Linked DNA regions of Gemmatimonas phototrophica. Each later gene encodes a partner of the first gene's protein in a complex. Links are inferred from orthologs where the notes say so. Each region holds a gene or a part of one and is shown on either strand. Other genes may lie near its edges.

Region 1 (16,745 bases):
TCCGTCCCCCCGTGCCTCCGACGAGCTGTTCAGCGGTGCTGGCAAACGCAGCGAGCGGGCGGTAGCGTGAGAGATGCGTCCATTTCTCCTAGCCGCCGCGCTGTTCGCGCCGATTGCCATGCAGGCCCAGCCGCTGCGCCCGCAGGTAGACGCGTGGCGTAAGGCCCACGAACGCGAGATCCTCGACGAAGCGTTCGCTCTGCTCGCCATTCCCAATGTGGCCAGCAATCAGGATGACATTGCCAGGAACGTGGCCTTCCTGACACAGGCATTCGCCAAACGAGGCGTCACGCTCGTCGAGCTGCGGGCGCCGAGTGGGGGGAGTCCGGCGCTCTTTGGCGAGATCAAGGTGCCGGGGGCCACGCGTACGGTGGTGATGTACGCGCACTACGATGGACAACCGGTGGCGGGAGGCGGCTGGGAGAGTGAGCCGTTCACGCCCAAGTTGAGCCGGTATGCGAACAGCGCCCCCACCGTGGATGTGCCGTTGCCGGCGCCGGGTGATACCGTTGATCCCGAGGTGCGTATCCGGGCCCGGTCGGCTAGCGACGACAAGGGGCCCATTGTGGCCATGCTGGCGGCACTCGACGCCATGAAGGCGCTCAATCAGCGGTCCACGGTGAACGTGAAGTTCTTTCTGGAAGGTGAGGAGGAGGCCGGCTCCAACCATCTGGGTGAGCTGCTGCGCACCCACAAGGACAAGCTGCAGTCGGACGCGTGGCTGTTCTTTGACGGCCCGGTGCATGTGAGCGGTACGCCGCAGATCGTCCTGGGGGTGCGTGGTGTGATGGGCGCCGAGGTGACCTTTTATGGCGCCAATCGCGCGCTGCACAGTGGGCACTACGGCAACTGGTCGCCCAATCCGGCGGTGGCGGTGGCCACGTTCATTGCGAGCATTCGCGACAACGACGGGCGTATCAAGATGCCCGGGTTCTACAACGATGTGCCCGCCCTGACGGCGGGGGACCGGGCGCTGGCGCGCGCGTTGAGCGTGACCGACGACAGCGTGCGGAGCTCGCTGGGGCTGTCGCGCACCGAAGCGAACAGTGCGCCGCTGGGCGAGCGCATCATGCAGCCAGCGCTGAATATTCGTGGAATTCGTGGTGGCAACGTGGGCGCCGGGGCCAGTAATGCCGTGCCCACCAGCGCCAGTGTGAGTATTGATTTCCGGCTGGTCCCCGACCAGCAGCCGGCCCGCATTCGCACGTTGCTGGAGCAGCATCTGGCAGCGCTGGGCTACACGGTGGTACGGGATGCCAACGCCGCCAGCCGCAGCAACGACCGTTCGCGGCTGGCGTATGTGAGCTATGACAGCGGCTACACGGCCGTGCGTGTTCCCAGTGCGTTGCCGGTGGTGCAGGCGGTCAAACGGCTCATGGCCCGCAGCTACGGGCAGGAACCGTTCACGCTACCCATCCTCGGCGGGTCCTTGCCTCTGTTTCACTTTGTGGAGCAGCTGGGCGCGACGGTGATCACGGTCCCCACCGTCAACGCCGACAACAGTCAGCATGCCCCCAACGAGAACCTGCGTGTGCGCAATCTGTGGGACGGCATCGGGCTCATGGTCGAATTGATGTCGAGCCTCGGGAAGGAGTGGGGCCCGCGCTCATGATTCGTTGGAACGTGCGATTCAGTCCGTGTCGGCGCTCGCTTCGAATGCTGCGGCCTTGCCAATCTGATGGGCCAGCACGGCCAGCAACGCCTCGGTGCGAAACGGTTTGGCCACGAAGTTGACCCCTTCCTGGAGGCCAAGCGTCTCCTCGTTCGAGGTGCCGGCGAACCCGCTACAGTAGACAATGGGAAAGCCCGGACGTTCGGCGCGAATCCGCTCCACGAGTTCACTGATCGGCATCTCGCCCGGCATGAGCAGGTCGGTCACGAGGGCATCGAACGATCCGGGGAACTCCTGCCACGCGTCCCACGCCGCGTCGGCGCTCGATGTGCTGTGCACCGTGAATCCATGGGCGGCGAGCACGCGGTTGAGCGCTCCGGATACGGCGGCATCGTCTTCTGCGATCAGCAACCGCGCCTGCGGCTGAACGCGCAAACGCTTAGGCCGCGCCACGGCCGGCGCACCGCCCGGGAGAGGCGGCGCCACGGCCGGCGCACCGCCCGGGAGAGGCTGCGCCAACACGGACAGTGGCGTACCTCTCATGGGCAAGAGCACGGTGAATACCGCGCCCCCGGTGTCCCGATTCGCCACCGAAACCGCGCCCCCGTGCATCAGGGCGATGTCGCGAACCGTGGCCAATCCGAGCCCGGTGCCTTCATGCTCGGCCTTGGTGGTGAAGAACGGCTCGAAAATTTGCGGCAGGACCTCGAGGGGAATGCCCGTTCCGGTATCCGCCACTTCGATACAGACATACCGGCCCGCGTTGAGGACCGGGGTGTAGCCCATCCCTGCCTCGTCCGTGAGCGTGACCACGCGAGTGGTAAGCGTGAGCCGGCCGCCGGATTGCATGGCGTCGTTGGCGTTGAGGCCGAGGTTGATGACCGTCTGCTCCAACTGATGCTCGTCCGCCAGTACGCCCGTGAACTCCGAGGTCGGATCCACATCGAGTTCGACGTCACGCCGCAGCAGACGCGACAACATTGAGGCGGCCGACCGGACAACGCTGTTCACTTCGCACCGTCGGCGCTGTGACTCACTGCGCCGACCGAAGGCCAGCAACTGCCTGGTGAGGGCGCGGCCGCGTTCGACGTTCGAGAGGATTTCGATGGTCAGCGCTTCCGTGTCGGGCGCGGTCTGCGGCAACACCTCAGCGGTCAGTCGAATGGCTGCCAGCAGATTGTTCATATCGTGGGCCACACTCGACGCGAGGCGCCCGACGGTCTGCACCCGCTGCATCTGCAGCTCCTCGCTCTGCAGCTGCTTCCGCCGGATTGCGTGGCGGAGGATGCGCCCGAGTCTTCGACCGTTCAGGTCGTTCTTCGGCAGAAAATCGTCGGCCCCGGCGGACAAGGCGGCCTCTCCCACTTCCGCGTACGAGCCCGTGAGCACGATGATCGGTGCATCGGCGGCGACAGAAGCCAGGAGGCGGATGGACTCCACGCCCTTCGCGTCCGGCAGCGACAGATCCGACACGATGGCATCGTACGCCTGCCGCTCGAGTTCGGCCAGCGCCGCCGTGACCCGGTCGACATGCACCACCTCGAACGGCTCGGCCGTGTGGTCACCCCCCAGCGCGTCCCGAAAGAGCAGGGCATCGGACGCGGAATCCTCCACGAGCAACAACCGGCGGCGGGCCGATGGGGCAGCCGGCTGTCCGGCAAGCGGGACCGGAGAGCCGGGCGGCACAATGGTGCCGCACCAGAACCGCATGGTCAGGCTTATCATCGCCACGAAGGCGTCATAATCCGTCGGCTTGCGGAGATAGCAGTTGGCATGCGTGGCATAGGTCGACTGCACATCACTTGGCGATTCCGACGTGGTCAGAATGACGATGGGAATCGAGCGCAGCTCAGGGTCTGCCTTCACGCGCCGCAGCAAGGTGCGGCCGTCCATGCCCGGCAAATTGAGGTCGAGCAATATGAGATCCGGGCGCGGGACCTCCTCAAACGGGCGCTCGCGACGCAGAAACCGCAGCGTATCCGTACCGTACTCCACCGAGTGCAGGACATGCGGGACCCCCGATTCCTTGAGCGCGAGCTCGGTCATCAGGCGGTCGCTCGGCGAGTCTTCGACGAGAAGCACGTGGTACGGTCCGTCTCGTCCGTGGGAATCAGCGCTCAGCATCGTGTCCTCGGGTGACGGGCAACGTGAAATGGACGATGCACCCTGCGCCGTCTTCGGGTTGCGTGAGCCAGATGGAACCCCCGTGGCGCTCGACGATCCGCCGGCACAGCGCCAACCCGACCCCGGTTCCGGCATACTCGTCGCGCGTGTGGAGCCGCTGGAAAATCTGGAACACGCGTTCGGCGGCAGCCGGCGGTACGCCGATCCCCCAATCTCGTACACGGACTTCGACCCGGTCGGCGTGCGTGAGGCTCGAAATCGTCACGCGTGGCGCCGCACGACCGGCATACTTGAGGGAGTTGCCGATGAGGTTCTGGAACAGTTGAATCATCAGCGTGCGGTCCGCGTCGACCGCTGGGAGGTCTGCCACCTCGATGATCGCGCCCGTTTCCGACACGCTATGAGCGATGTTGGCGAGCGCATCCTCGACGACCAGTCGCAAAGGCACCGTGGCGACGTTCGCGGTCCCTGATCCCACTCGTGAAAACGTGAGCAGATCATCGATAAGGGTACGCATACGAGTCGCCCCTTCGGTCATATGTCTGATAATGACGTCGGCATCGTCGTCGAGGCGACCCGTGTATCGGCGACCGAGGATCTGCGCGAACCCCGCGACCGCACGCAGCGGTTCCTGGAGGTCGTGTGACGCGGCGTAGGCGAACTGCTGCAGGTCGTCGTTGCTGCGCTGCAGTTCACGGGACTGGTGCTCGAGTTGCTGGCGCAACGTCACCGAATCCGTCACGTCCTGGTTGAAGAACATCATCCCCCCCACGCGACCCTCGTCGTCGTACCAGGGGCGTGCTTCCCACGCGATGTACTGGATCTCTCCGGACTCGCGCACGAACGGATCCTCCGGATGGCTGCACACGGTGCCGGACAACACCTGCTGGTGAATCTGCTTCCAGCGCTCGGGGATCTCGGGAAACACGTCGTAATGATGCCGTCCGACGAGCGAGCCTTCGGGAAGCGCGTAGAGCTCCGTCCAGCGCCGACTCGCTTCGATGTACGTGATGTTGGCATCGAGCATGGCGATGGCGGCCGGTGCATTGCGGATGAAGTCGCGCAACTTGGCGAGGCGACTCGCTCCCGCCTGCTCGGCCAGCACCTCGGCCGTGACATCCACACAAATGCCGATGATACGACGGCTCCGGTCCCCACTGTCTCCGTTCAGCTTGGCCGTGGCGCGGATGATGCGCTGTGAGCCGTCGCGCTGTCGCACGCGATACGTCGACAGAAAATCCTTCGTGCCGGCGATGGTCTCCTGCAGGCTGCGCTCGGCTTCGGCCCGGTCCTCCGGGAGCATGGCATTACGCCATACTTCGTAGCTCGGTGTGCACTCCTGCGGGAGATCGAACAGCCGGTGCATCTCGTCGTTCCACGTCAGCGTGTCATCATCCACCCACCAGTCCCACACACCGATCCCCGCGAATTGCGTCGCGAGCGCCGTACGCTCCAGGGCCACGTCGCGTTCATGGCGCGCCCGCACGAGCTCGGAGACGTCCTGAAACGTGCCGAAGAGCCGCGCGCTCCTTCCCTTCTCCGTCTGCGCCGGGTTGCACCGGGCGATGGCGAAGCGCCGTCCGCGCTCGGTGGATGCCAGCTCCACTTCGATCTCGAAGGCGATCCCGTCGTTTATCGCGCGGGCGAGCCCCGCGTCGAATCGACGCCAGCTATCCGTTTGAAAATGTGCCTGCACGTCGCCGAACGAGGGGACGGCGTCGCTGACGGGCAGTCCGAACAGGCGGAACATCTCATCGGACCACTGCAGCCGTTGCGTCCGGAGGTCGAGGCTCCAGCTGCCGGTGTTCGTGATGTACTGCGCCATCTCGAGCTGAACGCGCGCCCTCATCAGATCGGCGGTGCGATCGGCGACGCGCTGGTCGAGGTCTCGATGGAGCCCCTGCAGTGCTGCTTCCTGGTCGCGCAGGTCCTGCGTGTCGGTACTGATGCCGTACCAGCGGGCGATGGTGCCGTCTTCCAGCACCTCGGGAACGGCGCGGGTGGCGAACCATCGATAGGCGCCGTCGTAACGCCGGATCCGAAAGTCGATGTCGAGATCGGAGCGCGGGGCGACGGCCGCCTGCCACGCATCATTGGTGTGTTGGCGATCGTCGGGGTGGATCGCGTCGAGCCACCCGAAGCCAAGTTGCTCGGCGGCCGGACGACCCGTGTAGGCTACCCATTGCGGGCTCAGATAGTCGCATGAACCATCGCCACGACATGTCCACACGAGATTGGGGACGAGTTCGGCGATCCGGCGAAAGTCCAGATCCGCTTGACTTGGGAGTGGAGTCACTGGGAGGGCGAGGCGCGGGCAGGCCGTACCGCGCCTGAGGCAGGTCGAACGGGCCCGTCGGTACGGGCAAGTGTTCGGTCAATCTTGCCGCCAATTTCTCGCAAAACAATATAAGTGTGTGATAATTCATATTCCAGATTCGAGATTTTGTTGTCACCCCGCCGCCTTCCCCATCCGGCACTTGTCGCTGCAATAGCGCACCGACTCCCAGTCGCGCTCCCACTTCTTGCGCCAGCTGAAGGGGCGCCCGCAGCGAACGCACAGCTTGTCGGGGTGCCCGTTTACCGCGCCGGGCTGTTTGCCGGTCTTTCGAGATTGCGCCATGGCTCCCCAAGCCGCGCGCGGGGGTGCAGAGTTCCCAGATGACGTCGCCCATCAATCCCGCCGACTTTCCGGCCAGCAATCAGGACCTTCTCTATTCGGACTACCGAAAAACAGAAGAGCTCGGCACTCTGCGTCAGGTTGCGCGCGCGCTGGCAGCTGAGACCAATTCGCAGAAGGTGCTGGATACGCTGTGCCAGCTATCGATGGTCCGTGGACGTGCTAATGGCGCTGCAGTGGCGCAGATAAGTGGTGATAATGGCGTATATTCCGCTTGTGCCGGGCACGCGTTGTCGTTGCTGGGGATCACCTTCCCGCTGGAAGGGACGTTCACCGGACGGGTGGCTCGCGAGCATCGCACGCTCTCCATTGCCAACCCGTTGGAAAGCTCCCCCTTCTTTGCCCAGCTGCTCCCCACGCTGGGCATTGGGCCCATTCTGCTGCTGCCCCTGCTCGCCAACCAGCAGCTCTTCGGGGTGTTGTCCATTACGCGGGACGTTGGCCACCCCCTCTTCGACGAGGTGGATGAAGAGCGTCTCGGGGTCATGGCCGACCTGGCCGCCCTGGCCCTCTGGAAGGCCAGTCTGCTCGAGGAGGCGCGTTCGGCCGACGCGGCCAAGACGAGCTTGCTGGCTACGCTGTCGCATGAGCTGCGCACGCCCCTCACCGCGCTCGAAGGGTATGGCGAACTGCTGGAAGACGAGATTCTGGGCTCCCTCACCGACGCGCAGCGCGATGTCATTGTTCGGCTGCGTACCGTGGGCCGCCACCTGGGGAGTCTCATTGAGGACATCCTCACCTTTGCGTCGCTGGAGGCCGACCGGCTCACCGCCCGCAACGCCCCGGTGCGTCTCGACGAACTGCTCGATTCGCTGCACCCCTTCCTGGAGCCGCTGGCCCGCGAAAAGGGGATCGAGTTCCTCCTCGACCTTGAGCCCGGGCTCCCCACGCTCGTGACCGACGAAGCCCGGGTGCGCCAGATTCTGCTCAACCTGTGCCAAAACGCCATCAAGTTCACCGAGGTGGGCCGAGTCACGCTACGCGTGTCCCGGGGGTCGCCGGCCCCTGACGGTGGGGCCACGGTCCGTCTGGCCGTGCGTGATACCGGTGTGGGGATTGCCGCCACCGACATGCAGCGGCTGTTTCGGCCGTTCTCGCAGCTGGAGGACTCCCAGACCCGCCGTGCCCGAGGCACCGGGTTGGGGCTCTACATTGCCCGCCGACTGGCCACCATGCTGGGGGGGCGTATTGAGCTGGTGTCGCGCCCGGGCGAAGGATCCACCTTTACTCTGGTCCTGCCGCAGAACCACTGACGCCGCATAACCGCCGTTGCCAATTTTGCCGAGTTTGCCGGCGCAGTTGTGTCGCGCAGCCCACTACATTTCGTGTTTATGTCAGCTATTACGAGCGTATTCAACGACGGCATCTTTGCCGAGCAGTTCGAGAAGTACCGCCGGGACCCCGCGAGCGTCGATGAGACGTGGCGCCAATACTTCCGGATTGCGGAGTCGCTGTTTGGTGGTGCCGCCGGCGCCGCTCCGGTGGCGTCGGCAACGGACACCGCGCTCCTGACCAAGGTTGCCGCGGCCGCGTCGCTGCAGCAGGCCATCCGCATGTACGGACACTATGCCGTGCAGCTGGATCCCCTTGGATCCCCGCCGGCGGGCGCCGATGAACTGAGCCCGGAGTTTTACGGACTCACCGACGCCGATCTCGCCAGCATTCCCGGCGCGGCGCTGGGTGATGATCGGTACGCCACGGCGAAAGATGTGATTGAGCGCAAGCGCAGCGTGTATTCGGGGCGCGTGGGCTACGAAGTGTGGCACCTCGAAGTGAACGAGGAGCGCAACTGGTTCCGTCGCGCCTTCCGCGACGGAGTGCTGACGCGCCCGCTCACGGCTGACGAAAAGAAGCAGGTGCTGCAGCGCCTCAACGAAGTGGACGGACTGGAGCGTTTCCTCGGGCGCGCCTATCAGGGCTACAAGCGCTTCTCCGTGGAAGGCACCGATACGCTCATCCCCATGCTCGATGCCATGATCGACGCGTTGGGACGTGAAGGGGCCAACGAGGTGGTGATAGGCATGGCGCACCGCGGCCGTCTCAACGTGCTCACGAACGTGATGGGCAAGCCGTTCGAGGCGCTGTTCGCCGAATTTGAAGGGCACCACGAAGCGGCCGATGAGAACGCGACCGGCGACGTGAAGTACCACATGGGCTACAACGGCGCGCGCACGGTGGATGGCCGCGACGTGAAGCTGCGTCTCATGCCCAACCCGTCGCACCTCGAAGTCGTAAACCCGGTCATTGAAGGGGTAGTACGCGCGCTGCAGCGCGAGCCCGGCAAGCCGGGGGAGCGGAATGAGCATGTCGTGGTGCCGGTCGCCATTCATGGTGACGCCGCGTTTCCGGGCGAAGGCATCGTGGCGGAGACGCTGAACATCTCGCATCTCAATGCGTACCGCACCGGCGGTACGATTCACATCATCGTGAACAATCAGGTCGGCTTCACCACCGACCCGTCCGATGCGCGCTCCACGTATTACTCGTCGGATCTCGCCAAGGGATTCGAAATCCCCATCTTCCACGTCAACGCCGACGACGCCGAGGCGTGCATCATTGCCATGCGGCTGGCGTGCGCGTACCGCGCGACGTTCAAGAAGGATGTACTGATCGATCTGGTGGGCTACCGTCGTCATGGGCACAACGAAGGCGATGAGCCCATGTACACGCAGCCGACGCGCACGGCGGCCATTCGGAAGCATCCCACAGTGCCGCAGGTCTGGGCCAGCCGTCTGGTGCGCGAAGGGGTGATGGGCACCGATGATGCTGCCGCGGTCGAGCAGGCGGTGTCGCAGCGGTACGCCGAGATTCACAGCCGCTTCAAGCAATCGCTGCTGGGCAGTGAAAAGCATGCGCCGTGGCCGGCCGAAGCGGTGGTCGTCCCCAAGCCGGTGGTCACCGCGCTGCCCGCTGAACGGCTGCACTTCGTCAACGAGTCGCTGCTGCAGTGGCCGGCCGACTTTGCGGCCAATCCCCGCCTGGCCAAGCAGCTGGAACGTCGTCGCGACACGATGGGCGAGCAGGGTGGCATTGAGTGGGGGCACGCGGAAGCGCTGGCCTTTGGCTCGTTGCTGCTCGATGGCATGTCGGTGCGCATTACCGGGCAGGACGCCGAGCGCGGGACCTTCTCGCACCGGCACTCGGTGCTGAATGATGTGAATACCGGCCGCAAGTACGCGCCGCTGGCCAACATTCCCGGCGCCAAGGGCGCGTTCGAGGTCTACAACTCGGCGCTCTCCGAAACCGCCGTCATGGCCTTCGAATACGGCTACAGTGTCATTGCGACCGATACGCTCACGCTGTGGGAAGCGCAGTTCGGCGATTTCGTGAACGTGGCGCAGCCGATCATCGATCAGTTCATTGTGGCCGACCGCGCGAAGTGGGGGCAGGACAGTGGATTGGTGATGCTGCTGCCGCACGGCTACGAAGGGCAGGGGCCGGAGCACTCCAGCGCCCGTCTGGAGCGCTTCCTGCAGCTGTGTGCCGAAGGGAACATGACGGTGGCTTACTGCAGCACGCCGGCGCAGTACTTCCACTTGTTGCGTCGTCAGGCGTTGCGGAAGCACCGTCGTCCGCTGGTGTGCATGCAGCCCAAGTCGTTGCTGCGGTTGCCGCAGGCGGCGTCGCGGTTGGATGACCTGGTGCAGGGCGCGTTCCAGCCGGTCATTGATGATCCCATGACGGCGCAGCATCGCGACGAAGTGCGGCGCATCGTCTTCTGCACGGGCAAGCTGTACTACGATCTCGCGCTGTCGCCGTCGCGCAATCCGCAGGTGGCACTGGTGCGTGTGGAAGAGCTGTATCCGTGGCCGCACGAGGAGATCCAGCGCATCATGGATCTGTATCCGGCGGTGGAGCAGGTGGTGTGGGCGCAGGAAGAACCCAAGAATCAGGGCGCGTGGACGTACGTGCAGCCGCGGCTGCGCGCGTCGGCCGGTGCCGCCGTTGGGGTGCGCTACGTGGGCCGACCCGAGCGGGCCAGTCCGGCGGAAGGCTTTGCCGATGCGCACCAGGCCGAACAGGCACGCATTGTGGCGATGGTGATGGATACGGGTGAAGTGCTGGACGCACGCCCGGCCATGACCGCTACTCACTGAGAGCAAACACCATGCAGATGGCTTCGTTGAAGAAGCTGATGATGAGCGCCGCGGCCATAGCCGCGGCGTTCGTCGCTCAGCCCCTCGAGTTGACCGCACAGGTCGCTCCCGATCGCGGTGCGGCCGCACTGGGGTCCGTGTTGGCGGGTATTGGCACGACATCGCGCGTGCTCACGGTGGCGGCCCACCCTGACGACGAAGACACGCCCATGATTGCGTGGCTGGCCAAGGGACGCCACGTGGAGACGGCGTACCTCTCGCTCACGCGTGGCGACGGCGGGCAGAACCTCATTGGGAACGAGCTGGGCGAAGCGCTGGGGGCCATTCGCACGCAGGAGTTGCTGGCGGCGCGACGCATTGACGGCGCCACGCAGTACTTCACGCGCGCCTACGATTTCGGGTTCAGCAAGAACGCCGAAGAGACATATCAGCACTGGCCCAAAGACAGCATTCTGGGCGATGTGGTGCGCGTGGTGCGGGCGTATCGGCCGCACGTGATGATTGCGTTTTTCAGCGGGACGCCGCGTGACGGACACGGGCATCACCAGGTGAGCGGGCTGCTGGCGCGCGAAGCGTATGACCTGGCCGGCGATACCGTGCGCTTTCCGGTAAAGGACTTCGGGGTGCCCTGGACGCCGCAGAAGTTTTATCGCAGTGCCCGCCAGACTCCCGACAGTGCCACGTTGCGGGTGAATACCGGTGAGTACGATGCCTTGCTGGGGCGGTCGTACTACGAGATTGCGGCGGAGAGCCGGTCGCAGCACAAGAGCCAGGGGTTTGGCGTCTTGCAGCGGAAGGGCGTCATCTGGGGCTATCTATCGCGTGAGGCCTCGCGCGTGGGGCCAGCCGACGCGCGTTCGGAGCGCTCGCTGTTTGATGGCGTGGATACCACGTGGGCCCCGTTGCGGGCGCAGTTGCCGGCCTCGGCGCAGCCGGTGCTGGACTCTGCACTGAGTACGGTGCGAGACGCGCGCGCGGCCTACCGTGCCGATGCGCCAGCGCCGATGGTGCCGATATTGGCGCAGGCGTTGCGGCAGTTCCGCACGGTGCGCGGCAGCTGGCGCAGCGGCCCACCGCTGCTGATTGCCGGGCCTCCCGGGAGTCCGTCGAGCGTCGCGCGACGCCCGGCCGATGCTGCGCCGGCCGCGCTCTGGGATGCCCTGTCGACGACGGAAGAGCGCACCGAGCGGGCCCTCGTGCTGGCGGCGGGAGTGGTGGTGGAAGCCACGGCGCCACGAGCCACCTTTCCCGCGCGCGAACCGGTGAAGCAGGCGGTGAACGACTCACTGCCGGTCACGGTCACCGTGTTCAATCGCGGCACCACGCCGGTGCTGTTGCGCAACGCGAGTGTGTTCGGGCTGGGGCTGCGCCCGGGGGAAACGGGGGATCTCACGGTGGCGCCGGACAGTGCGGCCACGCTCAATCGGTGGGCGGTGGCATTCGTCTCGAACAGTCCGTGGTGGCGCGTGTACGGCCGCAAGCAGCAGGACTGGTTTCAGGCGCCTATCGATGCACGCCACGAAGAACAGCACCAGGAAGAGCGCGCGTCCATCGTGCAGGCGCGCCTCGAGATTGCGGGGCAATCGGTGGCGGTGAATACGCCGGTGGTGTATCGCTACGCCGATCCCATCAAGGGCGATATGCAGGTGCCGGTGAGTGCGGTGCCGGGCATTACGATCAATCTCGCGAGCGTCATGGAATACATCCGCGCCGGCGTGCCGGTGGAGCGGTACATCCCGGTACGCATACAGTCCAGTTATCCGCACGAGACCACGGTGTCGGTGCAATTGGAGCTCCCCGCGGGACTCAAGGCTGACAGCACGGAGCGTGTGCGCACGCTGGCCGCCGACGGCAGTACCATCCTGCAGTTCCGTGTGCGGGGGATGGTGAAGGAAGGGCAGCAACAATTGGTGGCGCTGGCGTTGCACGACGGTGCCATGAGCACGAGCGGCGCATACCTCATCAACTACGATCACATCACGCCCATGCGCCTGTACGGAGCGTCGGGGATGTATCTGTCGGCGGTGAATGTGAAAATCCCACCGCGCGCCCGGGTGGGCTATATCGCCGGCGTAGGCGACAAGGGGATCGAAGCGTTGGAGCAGCTGGATATTGCCGTGGAGAAAATTGAGCCGTCCATGGTGTCGGCCACCAATCTCTCGCGCTTTACCAGCATTGTGGTGGGACCGCGCGCTTACGAAGCCAGTGAGGCACTGGTACGCAATAATCCCCGGCTGCTGGAGTACGCCCGGCAGGGTGGTACGCTGGTGGTGCAGTATGGTGCGCAGAATATGAACGCGCTGCCGGGCATCACGCCGTATCCGCTGCAGTGGGCACCACGCGCCGCGCGCGTGACCATGGAAACGGCACCGGTCACGGTGCTGCAACCCACGCATCCGCTGCTCACGTTCCCCAATCGTATTGGTGCGGTAGACTGGGAAGGATGGGCGCAGGAACGCGCGACCTACATGCCGAGCACCATCGACAAGCGGTATACGTCGCTGCTGCGGATGAACGATCCGGACGAGCCCGCGAACGACGGCGCACTGCTGGTGGCACCGGTCGGCAAGGGGCGCTACGTGTACGTCACGCTGGCGCTGTTCCGCCAGCTACCGGCGGGGGTGCCCGGGGCGGCGCGGTTGTTGGCGAATTTGGTGGGGGGAGGGGTGGTCCTGCAGTAGACAATGCGGTTTGGGTTGCCTGGAACCGCGGTTCGGGTTTGGAACGTCCACTGCAGTATTGGAAGACACCTGCGGTTCTGGACTGCCACTGCAGTTGAGGTGCCCCGCAGTTGAGGTCTGTATGGAAGCGCCCGCCGGCTTTGCCGGGCGGGCGCATTCCTTTGGTGGCTGTCTCACTTCAACTGCAGTGGCCGGTACATCAACCACCAAGAACGTGCCGCCCCGGCGAAGCCGGGCGGCACGTTCCGCAGCGACCCGAACCGCTGTGCTCTTCAACTGCGGTGGCAGTCCAGAACTGCAGGAGTCTTCCAATACTGCAGTGGCAGGTCTATACCTGAACCGCAGTGGCAGTTTCTGCTCGACCGAGGCTGAGTGCCCACCCCACTACCACCACCACCACGGCACCAATCACGTTGTGCCAGAGGAAGCTGACCTGGGGGGCCCCGAAACTGACGGCGGCTACAACGGCCATGCCGGCCAGCAGGCCAACGAACGCGCCGATGGCGCGGGTCCGCTTGATCATCGCCAGCAGGAAGACACCGAGGATGGAGCCGTAGAAGAAGGATCCGAACCGGTTGACCACCTCGATGAGTGACCCAAGCGTGGCGGCGTAGGTCGCCACTACCATGGCAAAGACGCCCCAGATGGCGGTGCTGATGCGCCCCACCTTGAGAAAGTGGGCGTCGCTCGCCTCCGGCTTGTACCACCGCTGATAAAAGTCCACCACACTGGCCGTGGCGAGGGAATTCAGCTCCGCGGCAATACTCGACATGGCGGCCGCCAGCACGGCGGCGAGAAAGACTCCGGCAAAGCCAAGCGGCAGATGATCGAGCACCAGCCGCGGAATGATGTAGTTCACGTCGCGTGAGCTCTCCCCGGTGGCCTCGGTGACCGCCGCCAGTGCCTCCTTCCGCACCACATCCACCTGATCGTTGTGCGCCTTGAACGTATTCAGGGGTGCCGAGCCGTGTACGGTGGCGGCCTCACGGGCCGCCTGATCGCGCGCCGACAACGCGGCGGTATACCGCGACGCCAGCGCGGCATACGCCGCCGGCCGCTGTTCCCGCAGCATGGCATCGTGGCGTGGATTGTACAGCATCGGGGCCGGTGAGAAGGTGTAGAACAGAAACACCAGCACGCCGATGATCAGGATGAGCGCCTGCAGCGGAATCTTCCAATAGGCGCTCATCAGGAGCGAGCTGCGGGCTTCGTCCACCGAGCGGGCCGCGAGATAGCGCTGCACCTGACTCTGGTCGGTGCCGAAGTAGCTGAGCATGAGGAACGTGCCGCCCAGAATGCCTGACCAGAACGTGTAGGTCTCCGTAAGTGAGAATGAAAAATCGAAGACGCGCAGGCGGCCCGTGGCGCCAGCAATATGGAAGGCCTCATCGAGTGGTACGGGGAGCCGCCACACCAGGACCACGACAATGGCCAGCAAGGCGGCGACGATGATCACCATTTGCTTCACGTCGGCCCACGCAACGGCCTCGACGCCCCCAAGCACTGTGTACCCAATGGTGGGCACCCCGATGAGCAACACGCACCAGGTCAGGTCCCAGCCAAAGATGGCACTCAACACCACACTGGGGGCCGCGATGATGGTCCCGGCGGACATCCCCCGCGACAGCAGGAAGAGCAGAGACGTGAGCGAACGAGTCTTGGCGTCGAACCGACGCTCGAGATACTCGTATGCGGTATACACCTTTGCGCCGTGCAGAAAGGGGACCAGCGTCACCCCCAGCAGCACCATGGCAATGGGCAACCCAAAGTAGAATTGCACGAAGCGCAGGCCGTCCGTGGCGCCCTGCCCCGTCGTGCCAATGAGCGTCACCGCGGACAGCTGCGTCGCCATCACGCTCAGGCCGACGGCCCACCAGGGGAGGCTCCGGCTGGCGAGAAAATACCCCTCGATGTTCTTGGTGCCGCGTGTCCGGCGGAGGCCGTCAAAGACCACCACGAACAGATACACCGCGACTATGACCCAGTTGATCCAGTGCATCGTGAGGCGGTCAGAGCGTATACCGTGACTGCATGAGCCACAGGAGGGCGAGGGTAATGCCCTGAATGACCAGGACGCGGATGAGCGTACGCTTGAATTGCGACATGCCCCAAAGGTACAGGGAAACCCGCATCGTCGTGATGACGACCGTTACACGGCGAGCATACGCTTTTGTCACCGGCCGATCCTCGGACGGGCGCGAGGGGCCAGAGGACTCAGGATTTGGTTCTGGCGTTTGACCACCGGGACCAATACGCGCTACAATACAGTGGTTTCTGCTTTGCGGAAACGATCGCGTCCTCCGGGCAGGCTCAGTCGCAACGGTGCCACTGACGTATCGGATGGCGCCCTCAGCTATGCGATGACCCAACCTCTCAGCTCGGCAGACTTGATGCAGGACGGCTCCGAACGCGAGCGTGCGCGCCTTGGCGCACTGCTCGAATCGTTGCCATCAGCTGCCGCGCTCTTCCGACACGATGGATACGCCATCACGGTCAATACGCGCGGGCGAGCCATGTTTGTCGTGGATCCGCTGGCGCCCATTGTTGCGCAACACGCGAACGTGATGCTGCAGCCGTTTGGTCCCGCGGCGCAGGAAGCCATTCGCTTTGCTTCGAACGGTCGTCCCACGGAAACCATGCTGGTGCCGTTCGGTCGCGATGGACGCATGGCCGATATGCGTGTCCTTGTGTTCGATCATGACTTGCTGCTGGTCTCGGCGGTGGACGTCACGGCGCGCGAACAGGAACGCGTGCACGCCACGCGCGCGGAGCGGGAGTTGCGGGCGTTGTTCGATCTCACGCCGTCATCGGTGCGTGTCGTGGATGTCACCGGTCGTCTGCAGCAGGTGAACGACAACGCCTCCCGCGAGCATGAGGACCGTCAGCCGGTCACCGTGCGCGAGCTGTGGGAAATGGACGCCCCGCATGATGTGGTCCACCATCGCCCGCTGTCGTTTCTGGATACCCCGGCCATGCGGGCGCTGGCTGGGCAGACGGTTCGTCGACAGCTGTTGGAAGTGCGTCGTCAGGGGGGGCGCCGCGTGGTGGAGTCGTACGCGGCACCCATGCATGGTGAAGATGGACGCATTGTTGGCGTGCTGCTGCTCGATCGCGATGTCACCGACCGCGAACGGCTCGAAAAGATTCTGCACGATCAGGAAGGCGAACAGCGCGCCCTCAGAGCACAGGTGTCGCAGGATGAGCGGGAGTTGGAGCGCCTGGTGGAAGAGCGCTCACGGGCGTTGCTGGCCTCGCAGGAAGAGCAGGTGCGCGAGCGCCGTCTCTCCGCCGTGGGACAGCTGGCGGCCGGCGTTATGCACGATGTGAACAACGCGCTGAATCCCATCATGGCGGCCGCGTATCTGCTGCGACATCACGCCGAGTCGCCGGAAGCGGTACGCGACTACGCCGACCGTATTCGCAAGGCCGCCGAGATTGGCGCAGCCACGGCATCGCGAGTGGGACGGTTCATTCGTCAGGAGCCCGTGCACCCTGGCGGCGATGTCGAAGTCGATCTGTCGCTCCTCGCCGAGGAAGTCCTGGACCTTACCGAG
Region 2 (7,424 bases), 110 kb from region 1 along the record:
TCGAGCTTGTCCGGGCTGCTGGAGGTGACCCACGCGGTGGCGCCGATGTGCTTGCAGATCTGCAGGGCGGCGAGCGCGACCCCGCCGCCAATGCCCCAAATGAGCACCTGTTCGCCGGGGCGCACCTTGGCGCGCGTGACGATCATGCGCCAAGCGGTGAGCGTGGCCAGCGGGAACGCCGCGGCCACATCCCACGGCAGCCAGTCGGGAATGATGCGCACGTTGGCTTCGGGCACCACCACGTAGTCGGCAATGGTGCCCGGGTAGTGCTCCCCCAAGACGCCAAAGGAGAGACAGAGCGGCTGGTCGCCGTCGCGGCAGTACTCACAGCGGCAGGTGCGGTCTACCACCCCCGGGTTGAGAATCACGCGGTCGCCCACCTTGACCGAGGTGACCGCCGAACCCACCGACTCCACAATGCCGGCGCCATCGGAACCCAGGGCCCAGCCGGGCTTCACCTTGGAGCCGGGGATCCCCTGCAGCACCCACAAGTCCAGCCGGTTGAGCGCGGCGGCATGGATACGCACGCGGACGCCATCGGTGGCGTGCACCGACGGGCGAGGCAGGTCGTCACGGACGACCAGCTGCTCGGGGCCGCCATGGGCGGTGAAGGTGAGGGCCCGCATGGTGTGGAAGAGGCTCATACGCCGGAATCTAGTAAGCCGGGAGCAATTCCTCCTGACCGCTCCATATATTCAAGGCTCGCTCCCTACATCGATCCACTTCAGGTTCCGCTCATGTCGTCCATCAAGGTTCCCCCCCTCGGCGAATCGATCGTCGAGGCGACTGTCTCGCGCTGGCTCAAGAATGTTGGCGACGCCGTGGCGGTTGGCGATTCGCTGATCGAACTCGAGACCGACAAAATCACCGTCGAAGTGCCGGCCCTGGAGGCCGGCGTCCTGACGTCGCGCGCGAAGGGCGAAGGCGATGTGGTGGCGGTGGGCGACGTGCTCGGTGAGCTCGGGGCCGGCACGGGCGCGGGAGCGGCTGCTCCGGCTGCGGTGGCTGCCCCGGCAGCGGCACCTGCTCCTGCCGTGACAGCACCGGCCGCTGAGGCCAAGGTGTCACCGGCGGCGGCCCGCCTGGCCACGGAAAGCGGTATCACCCCGGCCGACGTGGCGGGTACGGGGCGCGGTGGGGTGGTGAGCAAGGCGGATGTGATGGGCGCGGTGGCGGCCACGCCGGCCGCTCCGGCCGCACCCGCTCCAAAGGCGCCGGCCCCCGTGGCCGCCGCGCCGGCCGTGAGCGCCGGCAGCCGCGAGACGCGCGAAAAGATGACCACGCGCCGCAAGCGGATTGCCGAGAACCTGCTGCAGTCGCAGCAGTCCACGGCGCACCTGACGACGTTCAACGAGATCGACATGACGGCCATTACGGCCCTGCGTGAGCGACTCAAGGAACGCGTGGAGAAGGAGCAGGGCGTGAAGCTGTCGTTCATGCCGTTCTTTGCCAAGGCGGCCACGCTGGCGCTCAAGGCGTACCCGGTGGTGAACGCGCAGATCGATGGCGACACGATTGTCTACAAGCACTATGTGAACATGGGCATCGCCGTCGCCAGCGACGGCGGGCTCGTGGTGCCGAACATCAAGGATGCCGACACCAAGAGCATTGTGCAGATCGGCAAGGACATTGGCGCCGTGGCCAAGCGGGCGCGCGACGGCAAGCTGTCCATGGATGATCTGACCGGCGGCACGTTCACGATTACGAACGGCGGCGTGTTCGGCTCTTTGATCTCCACGCCTATCATCAATTACCCGCAGGTGGGCATTCTGGGGCTCCACAAGACCCAGGATCGCCCCGTGGCCATTGATGGCAAGGTGGAGATTCGCCCCATGATGTACGTCGCGCTCAGCTACGACCACCGCATCATTGACGGGCAGCAGGCCGTGCTCTTCCTCGTGCGCTTCAAGGAGCTCATGGAAGACCCGGGGGCGATGCTGGTGTACTGAGGGTTTTCAGAACTGAAGACTGAAAACTTCGACTGACGACTGACAACGTGAACTGACAACTGATCACTCCTGGCCCCGGCTGGGAGTTTTCAGTTTTCAGTGGGAGTTTTCAGTCGTCAGTTTGAGTTTTCAGTTGTCAGTTTTCCAAAATCCACCCCCAAATGCACCACGACGCCCCTAAGCGTTTCCGCCGGGACGTCGGGCTTCGTTAACAGACGTTTTCAACGCGAAGGTTGGGGCCGTTGCTAACGATAGGATTGGTAACAGCGAGATTCGTGCCGTCAAGTACAGGACGCGCGACTGTGACCCGGGTAACAAATGGACGGCAGATACTCACGACCCAAAACTCGAACCCAGAACCCGGAACTGATCAGTTCTGGGTTCTGGGTTCGGGTTCCGGGTTATGGGTCTCACTGCCCCAGACCGGCATTTCAGCTTTCACCGGTTAGCGCAAACCCAGAACCCGTTCGACAGTGACGGTCCCCCCATTATCTTGCAATCCATGACCTCCCCCAACATCCAGACCGCCGACGTGGTCGTCCTCGGTGGCGGCCCCGGTGGCTATGTGGCGTCCATTCGCGCCGCGCAGCTCGGGCTGACTGTCACCTGCATTGAAGCAGATACGACCCTCGGCGGCACGTGTGTCACCGTGGGCTGCATTCCGTCCAAGGCGCTGCTGCAAAGCAGCGAGCATTACGAGTGGCTCCGCCTGCACGCCGCCGAACATGGCATCAAGGTGGATGGCACCGCGGTGGACCTGCCGGCCATGATGGCGCGCAAGACCGACGTGGTGGCGCAAAACACCAAGGGCATCGAGTTCCTGTTCCGCAAAAACAAGGTGACCTGGGCGAAGGGCTGGGGCACGCTCAAGCCGGGGAACGTGGTGGAGGTGCAGGCGGCCGACGGCACCATCACCGCCTGGCAGGGCAAGTCCGTCATTCTTGCCACGGGGTCAGTGCCGGTGCAGCTGCCGTTCCTCCCCTTCGATGAGCAGCGCGTGCTCTCCAACGTGGGCGCGCTCACCATTCCCGAGGTCCCCAAGCACCTCATTGTGGTGGGCGGCGGCGTGATTGGGTTGGAGCTGGGCTCCGTGTGGCGTCGGTTGGGCGCCAAGGTGACGGTGGTGGAATACGCGCCCACCATTCTTCCTGGCAACGATGACGACATCGTGAAGGAAGCCGACCGCATCTTCCGGAAGCAGGGACTGGAGATCCACACGGGCACCAAGGTCACCGGGGCCGACGTGCGCGCCGACGGCGTAACCGTGCACGTGGAAAAGAACGGCGCGGCCTCAAGTATTGAAGGCGACTACGTGCTGGTGTCGGTGGGACGCAAGCCGGCGCTGCGCGGGGTGGACCCGGCGGCACTGGGACTCGCCATGGGCCAGCGCGGCGAAATTCTGGTGGACGACCAGCTGCGCACCAACCTGCCGGGCGTATATGCCATTGGTGATGTGGTGGGCGGCAAGCTGCTCGCGCACAAGGCCGAAGAAGAAGGCACCATTGCTGCCGAAGTGATTGCCGGCAAGCCGGTGCACATGCACTACCGCACCATGCCCGGCGTGGTGTACACGTGGCCCGAGATTGCCACGGTGGGACTCACCGAGCAGGAAGTGAAAGCCAGTGGCCGTGCCTACCGCGTGGGCAAGTTTCCCTTCAGCGCCAACGGTCGCGCGCGCACCATGGGCGAGACGCAGGGCTTCGTGAAGTTCATCGTGGACAAGAGCACCGACGAAATTCTGGGGTGCCACATGCTCGGCCCGCACGTGGCCGACAACCTCGCGCAGGTGGTGCTGGCCATGGAGTACCGCGGCAGCGCCGAGGACATTGCGATCACGGTGCACTCGCACCCCACGCTGAGCGAGACCGTGAAGGAAGCGGCGCTCAGTGCGCTGGGGAGAGCGATTCACATGTGAAACCCGAACCCGTCACTCGAACCCAGAACCCGGAACTGATCAGGTGCGGGACGTGGGTTCGAGTTTCGAATTGACGGTTCGGCAAAGAGAAAAACGCCGCCGGGTTTCCCGGGCGGCGTTTTTCACATCGAACGGCAGCAGACTCAGTCCGCCAGCGGCGCCTTTGCTGACAGCGCGGCCATGATGTTGGCCGTGAAGTGAGCCGGGGCCTTCACCTGACGCATCGTGTCGGTGTCCTTGGCCACGCGGGCCCAGAACTCCACTGCCTTGTCGTTTTCTGCGCGGGCTTCCATTTCGGTCGCCTCGCCATCGAGCCACATCTGAACCGTATCAGCCGCCGTGTCAGCCGCGGAAACGCCAGGAAGGGGCACTTCGCGATCCGCCAGGGGACGCTCAGCAGACACCGCCGCATCGCGAGAATCGCGAGCTTTGGGATTCAGATTTTCGTGCGATTCGTGTCGGTCGAGCATCACGCGTATTTCTCCTCGAGCAGGGCCTGAAGTGCTTCACGTGCCCGATGCACGCGCATTTTCAGGGCGCCAACTGTAGTACCCAGGAGGTCCGCCATTTCTTCGTAGGAGCGACCTTCAACATGCTTCATGATGAAGGCTTCCCGAAGAGACGGCGCCAGCTGCGAGAGTGCTGCATCGAGATCCTGCCGCAGTTCCGTGCGGTCGAGGTCCTCATCGGGACTCGCGAAGCCAGAGGGCTGGTCGTCTTCGTCGTAGCTCAGGTGCGTGCGCCGAATGTTCTTCAGCCAATCCTTGCACCCGTTTGCAACGATCCGGAACAACCAGGCATCGAAGCGACCACGGACTTCACCGAGATGGTGATAGGCCTTGATGAACGATGTCTGAAGAATGTCCTCGGCGACGTCAGGGCTGCCCGTCATGCCAAGCGCATGTCGATACAGCGGATCACTGTACCGGCCAATCAGCAACGCGAACGATTCGCGATCTCCCGCAAGGACCCGGGAGATGACGTCTTGATCGTTATCGACGTCGTTTGGTGGGATTTCGGATTCCGTCATAGTCACGGCGCTAGGATAACGCCGATCGGACGGGTTTGACACCCCTGCCGCACAACCTCGACCCGGAACTTGCGTTCCGTTGATCGCGACACCTGCTGAACGTCTCGCGGAAAAGACGAAGGGGAGACAAAGAGGTCACAGCGATATCACAGATTTTGTGTGGAGGGTCACGTCAGTTTCTCGAATGAAGCCCAGCGTTTTTCCCGCACCGTAACGCTGTGTTCGCCACAAAAGGGCGGCTCGAAGCGAACCCGACCATTCCACAGTGGAGGCATGCCAACGCGTGCCGCGTCGGTAACGCTGAAAGGTACTTCATTGAGCGATTCCGTGACGGCTTCGCGTGCCGATCGCACCACGCCGCAGGGCACCCCGACGGCGGTGAGTCGCTCCATCCAGTGGGCCGCCCCAGCGGTCCGAAGCTGGGCCGCGATGGTGGCAACCACATGGTCGCGCTGGGCCAGCCGGCCGGCGTTGGTGGCGAGCGCCGGGTTATCGCCGAGCGTTGGGAGATCGAGCGCCTGCATGGCCGCCGTCCATTGACTGTCGGCGCCGACCGCAATGACCACCGGACGGTCGGCGGTCTGGAAGAGCTGGTAGGGAACCAGATTGGCGTGGGCGTTCCCCCACCGCCGGGCCTCCTGCCCGCTGACCAGGGTGTTTTGCGCCACATTGACCAAGGCGGCCAGCGCGCTGGACTGCAGGGTGACGTGCACACGGCGCATCGAGGCCGGGAGCCCGCTGGCGCCTGCCCGCTCGCGCGCGGCGAGAGCGGCCAGGATTCCGATCGCGGCGTCCTTGCCGGTGGTCACATCGACCATGGCCACACCGACTTTCATGGGATCGCCCTCGGGCTCTCCAGTAATGGCCATCCAGCCGCTTTCGGCCTGGACCACGAAGTCGTAGCCCGGGCGATCACTGGCGGGCCCGAACCCGGAGATAGTGCACCAGAGCAATTGCGGATACTGCGCCAGTAACGCGTCAGCATCAATGCCGTTTCGGGCGAGTGCCCCGGGCATGAAGTTCTCGACGACGACATCGGCTTCGCTGATGAGGTCGAGAATGAGGGCACGATCGATCGGATCGGCGAAATTGGCGTCGAGGGAGAGCTTGTTGCGATTGGCGCTCAGGAAGTAGGCGGACTGTCCATTTTCCGCAAAAGGCGGCCCCCAACCGCGAGTATCGTCGCCGGCGCCGGGGCGTTCGACCTTGATGACGGAGGCGCCAAGGTCGCCCAGCATCATGGAACAGAGCGGTCCGGCCAGCACCCGGGAGAGATCGAGGACCCGTACGCCAAAAAGTGGCAATGTCACGTTAGTGTTTTTATAGTGTTCTTATAAATACTCTTTGGAGTGCCACGATCTGGAGACAATTTGCGCATTTCATCTATCTTATGAGTTTGGAGCGGAGTGGGTCGCTGCGCAATTATATGAGCGTATCGCCGGGAAAGCACGTGCTACGCCTTGCATAGATGACTGAAAATCATATAGTTACCCCCGTTCCGGTGGACGCGGACCACTCGGGTGGCAACTGTACGACTCCCCCGAATTCCGTGAAGCGACCACCTCGACCTCCATGTATGGCGGAAGGAGTGCGCTCCACCTATGGCCGATTTGCCCCAGGCTGACGACGAAACCCTCGCGGAAGGCGACGCGCCGGCATCTGCCCCAGCGCCGCGCCGCGGCCCCGGGCATCGTGCGGCGGACGCCCGCGATACCGCAGCGGAAATGGCCGCGCGGGCCCATGAGATCAGTCTCGAAGCGGGTAGCCGGATGGCTGGCGCTATGCGTGACGTTGTTGGTGCGGCCGCTGGCCTCAGCAGCTTTGTTATCGAGAGTGCGCGCGATCTGATCAACTACATGGTCCGCCGTGGCCAGATGAACCAGGACGAAGCCGACGCGCTGATTGCGCAGGCCGAGGCCGCGTACATCGCCAAACACGGCGCGCTCCCTGCCCCGCAGCCCAAGGCGGCGCCCCCCAAGCCGGTCCCGCTGGGGCAGATGCCCAAGGCGGTGCAGGCCCCGGCAGCAGCGGCCGAAGCGGCCCTCGAAGCCCGGGCGGCCATGCGTATCGAACCGCAGAAGCCGTCGGACAAGGTCACCTTTGCGCCGTTGCCCCCCAAGCCCGCGCCCAAGCCAAAGCCGGAACCCAAGGTTGAGGCCAAGCCGGAACCCAAGGTAGAAGCCAAACCAGCCGCCAAAGCCGCGCCGGCAGCCAAGGCGGCCCCCGCACCGGCGCCCACCAAGAAGGAAGCAGCACCGGCGGCAGCAAAGGCTCCGGCCAAGGCGGCACCAGCGGCGAAGGCTCCGGCCAAGGCCGCGCCGGCCGCCAAGGCAGCACCTGCGGCCAAGCCAGCCGCAAAGGCGGCTCCGGCCAAGCCCGCGGCCAAGGCTCCGGCCACCAAGGCTCCGGCCAAGCCGGCCGCCAAGGCCCCGGCCAAGGCTCCTGCCAAGAAAGCGCCCGCGAAGAAGAAGTAATCCGACGTGATCGTCGCGTCGGCGCCAACCCGCCTCGACTTCGGCGGAGGGTGGAC

The links.
Region 2: GEMMAAP_RS02750 (region 1) and odhB share a complex: the UniProt entries of both Bacillus subtilis proteins name them as parts of the 2-oxoglutarate dehydrogenase (OGDH) complex. The link is inferred for Gemmatimonas phototrophica from one-to-one orthologs.

What each region holds. Positions count from the first base shown.
Region 1 is NZ_CP011454.1:612,572-629,316, forward strand. What follows is about bases 7,432-10,710. They hold GEMMAAP_RS02750 (2-oxoglutarate dehydrogenase E1 component), read left to right. Parts: upstream 7,432-7,744; coding sequence 7,745-10,510; downstream 10,511-10,710. Other genes in these bases: GEMMAAP_RS02745 (sensor histidine kinase), read left to right, coding at 7,432-7,666; GEMMAAP_RS02755 (PIG-L family deacetylase), read left to right, coding at 10,528-10,710. Outside these bases: GEMMAAP_RS02725 (M20/M25/M40 family metallo-hydrolase), read left to right, coding at 74-1,612; GEMMAAP_RS02730 (response regulator), read right to left, coding at 1,631-3,694; GEMMAAP_RS02735 (PAS domain-containing protein), read right to left, coding at 3,723-6,032; GEMMAAP_RS02740 (DUF2256 domain-containing protein), read right to left, coding at 6,186-6,356; more of GEMMAAP_RS02745, read left to right, coding at 6,395-7,431; more of GEMMAAP_RS02755, read left to right, coding at 10,711-13,191; GEMMAAP_RS02760 (sodium:solute symporter family protein), read right to left, coding at 13,520-15,190; GEMMAAP_RS02765 (hybrid sensor histidine kinase/response regulator), read left to right, coding at 15,552-16,745. UniProt on the Bacillus subtilis protein: E1 component of the 2-oxoglutarate dehydrogenase (OGDH) complex which catalyzes the decarboxylation of 2-oxoglutarate, the first step in the conversion of 2-oxoglutarate to succinyl-CoA and CO(2).
Region 2 is NZ_CP011454.1:727,171-734,594, reverse strand. The notes cover bases 1-2,843. They hold odhB (2-oxoglutarate dehydrogenase complex dihydrolipoyllysine-residue succinyltransferase), read left to right. Parts: upstream 1-737; coding sequence 738-1,949; downstream 1,950-2,843. Other genes in these bases: lpdA (dihydrolipoyl dehydrogenase), read left to right, coding at 2,452-2,843; GEMMAAP_RS03180 (zinc-binding dehydrogenase), read right to left, coding at 1-644. Also shown: more of lpdA, read left to right, coding at 2,844-3,864; GEMMAAP_RS03165 (hypothetical protein), read right to left, coding at 4,008-4,337; GEMMAAP_RS03160 (RNA polymerase sigma factor), read right to left, coding at 4,334-4,894; GEMMAAP_RS03155 (CaiB/BaiF CoA transferase family protein), read right to left, coding at 5,062-6,204; GEMMAAP_RS20760 (hypothetical protein), read left to right, coding at 6,496-7,368; GEMMAAP_RS03145 (GHMP family kinase ATP-binding protein), read left to right, coding at 7,375-7,424. UniProt on the Bacillus subtilis protein: E2 component of the 2-oxoglutarate dehydrogenase (OGDH) complex which catalyzes the second step in the conversion of 2-oxoglutarate to succinyl-CoA and CO(2).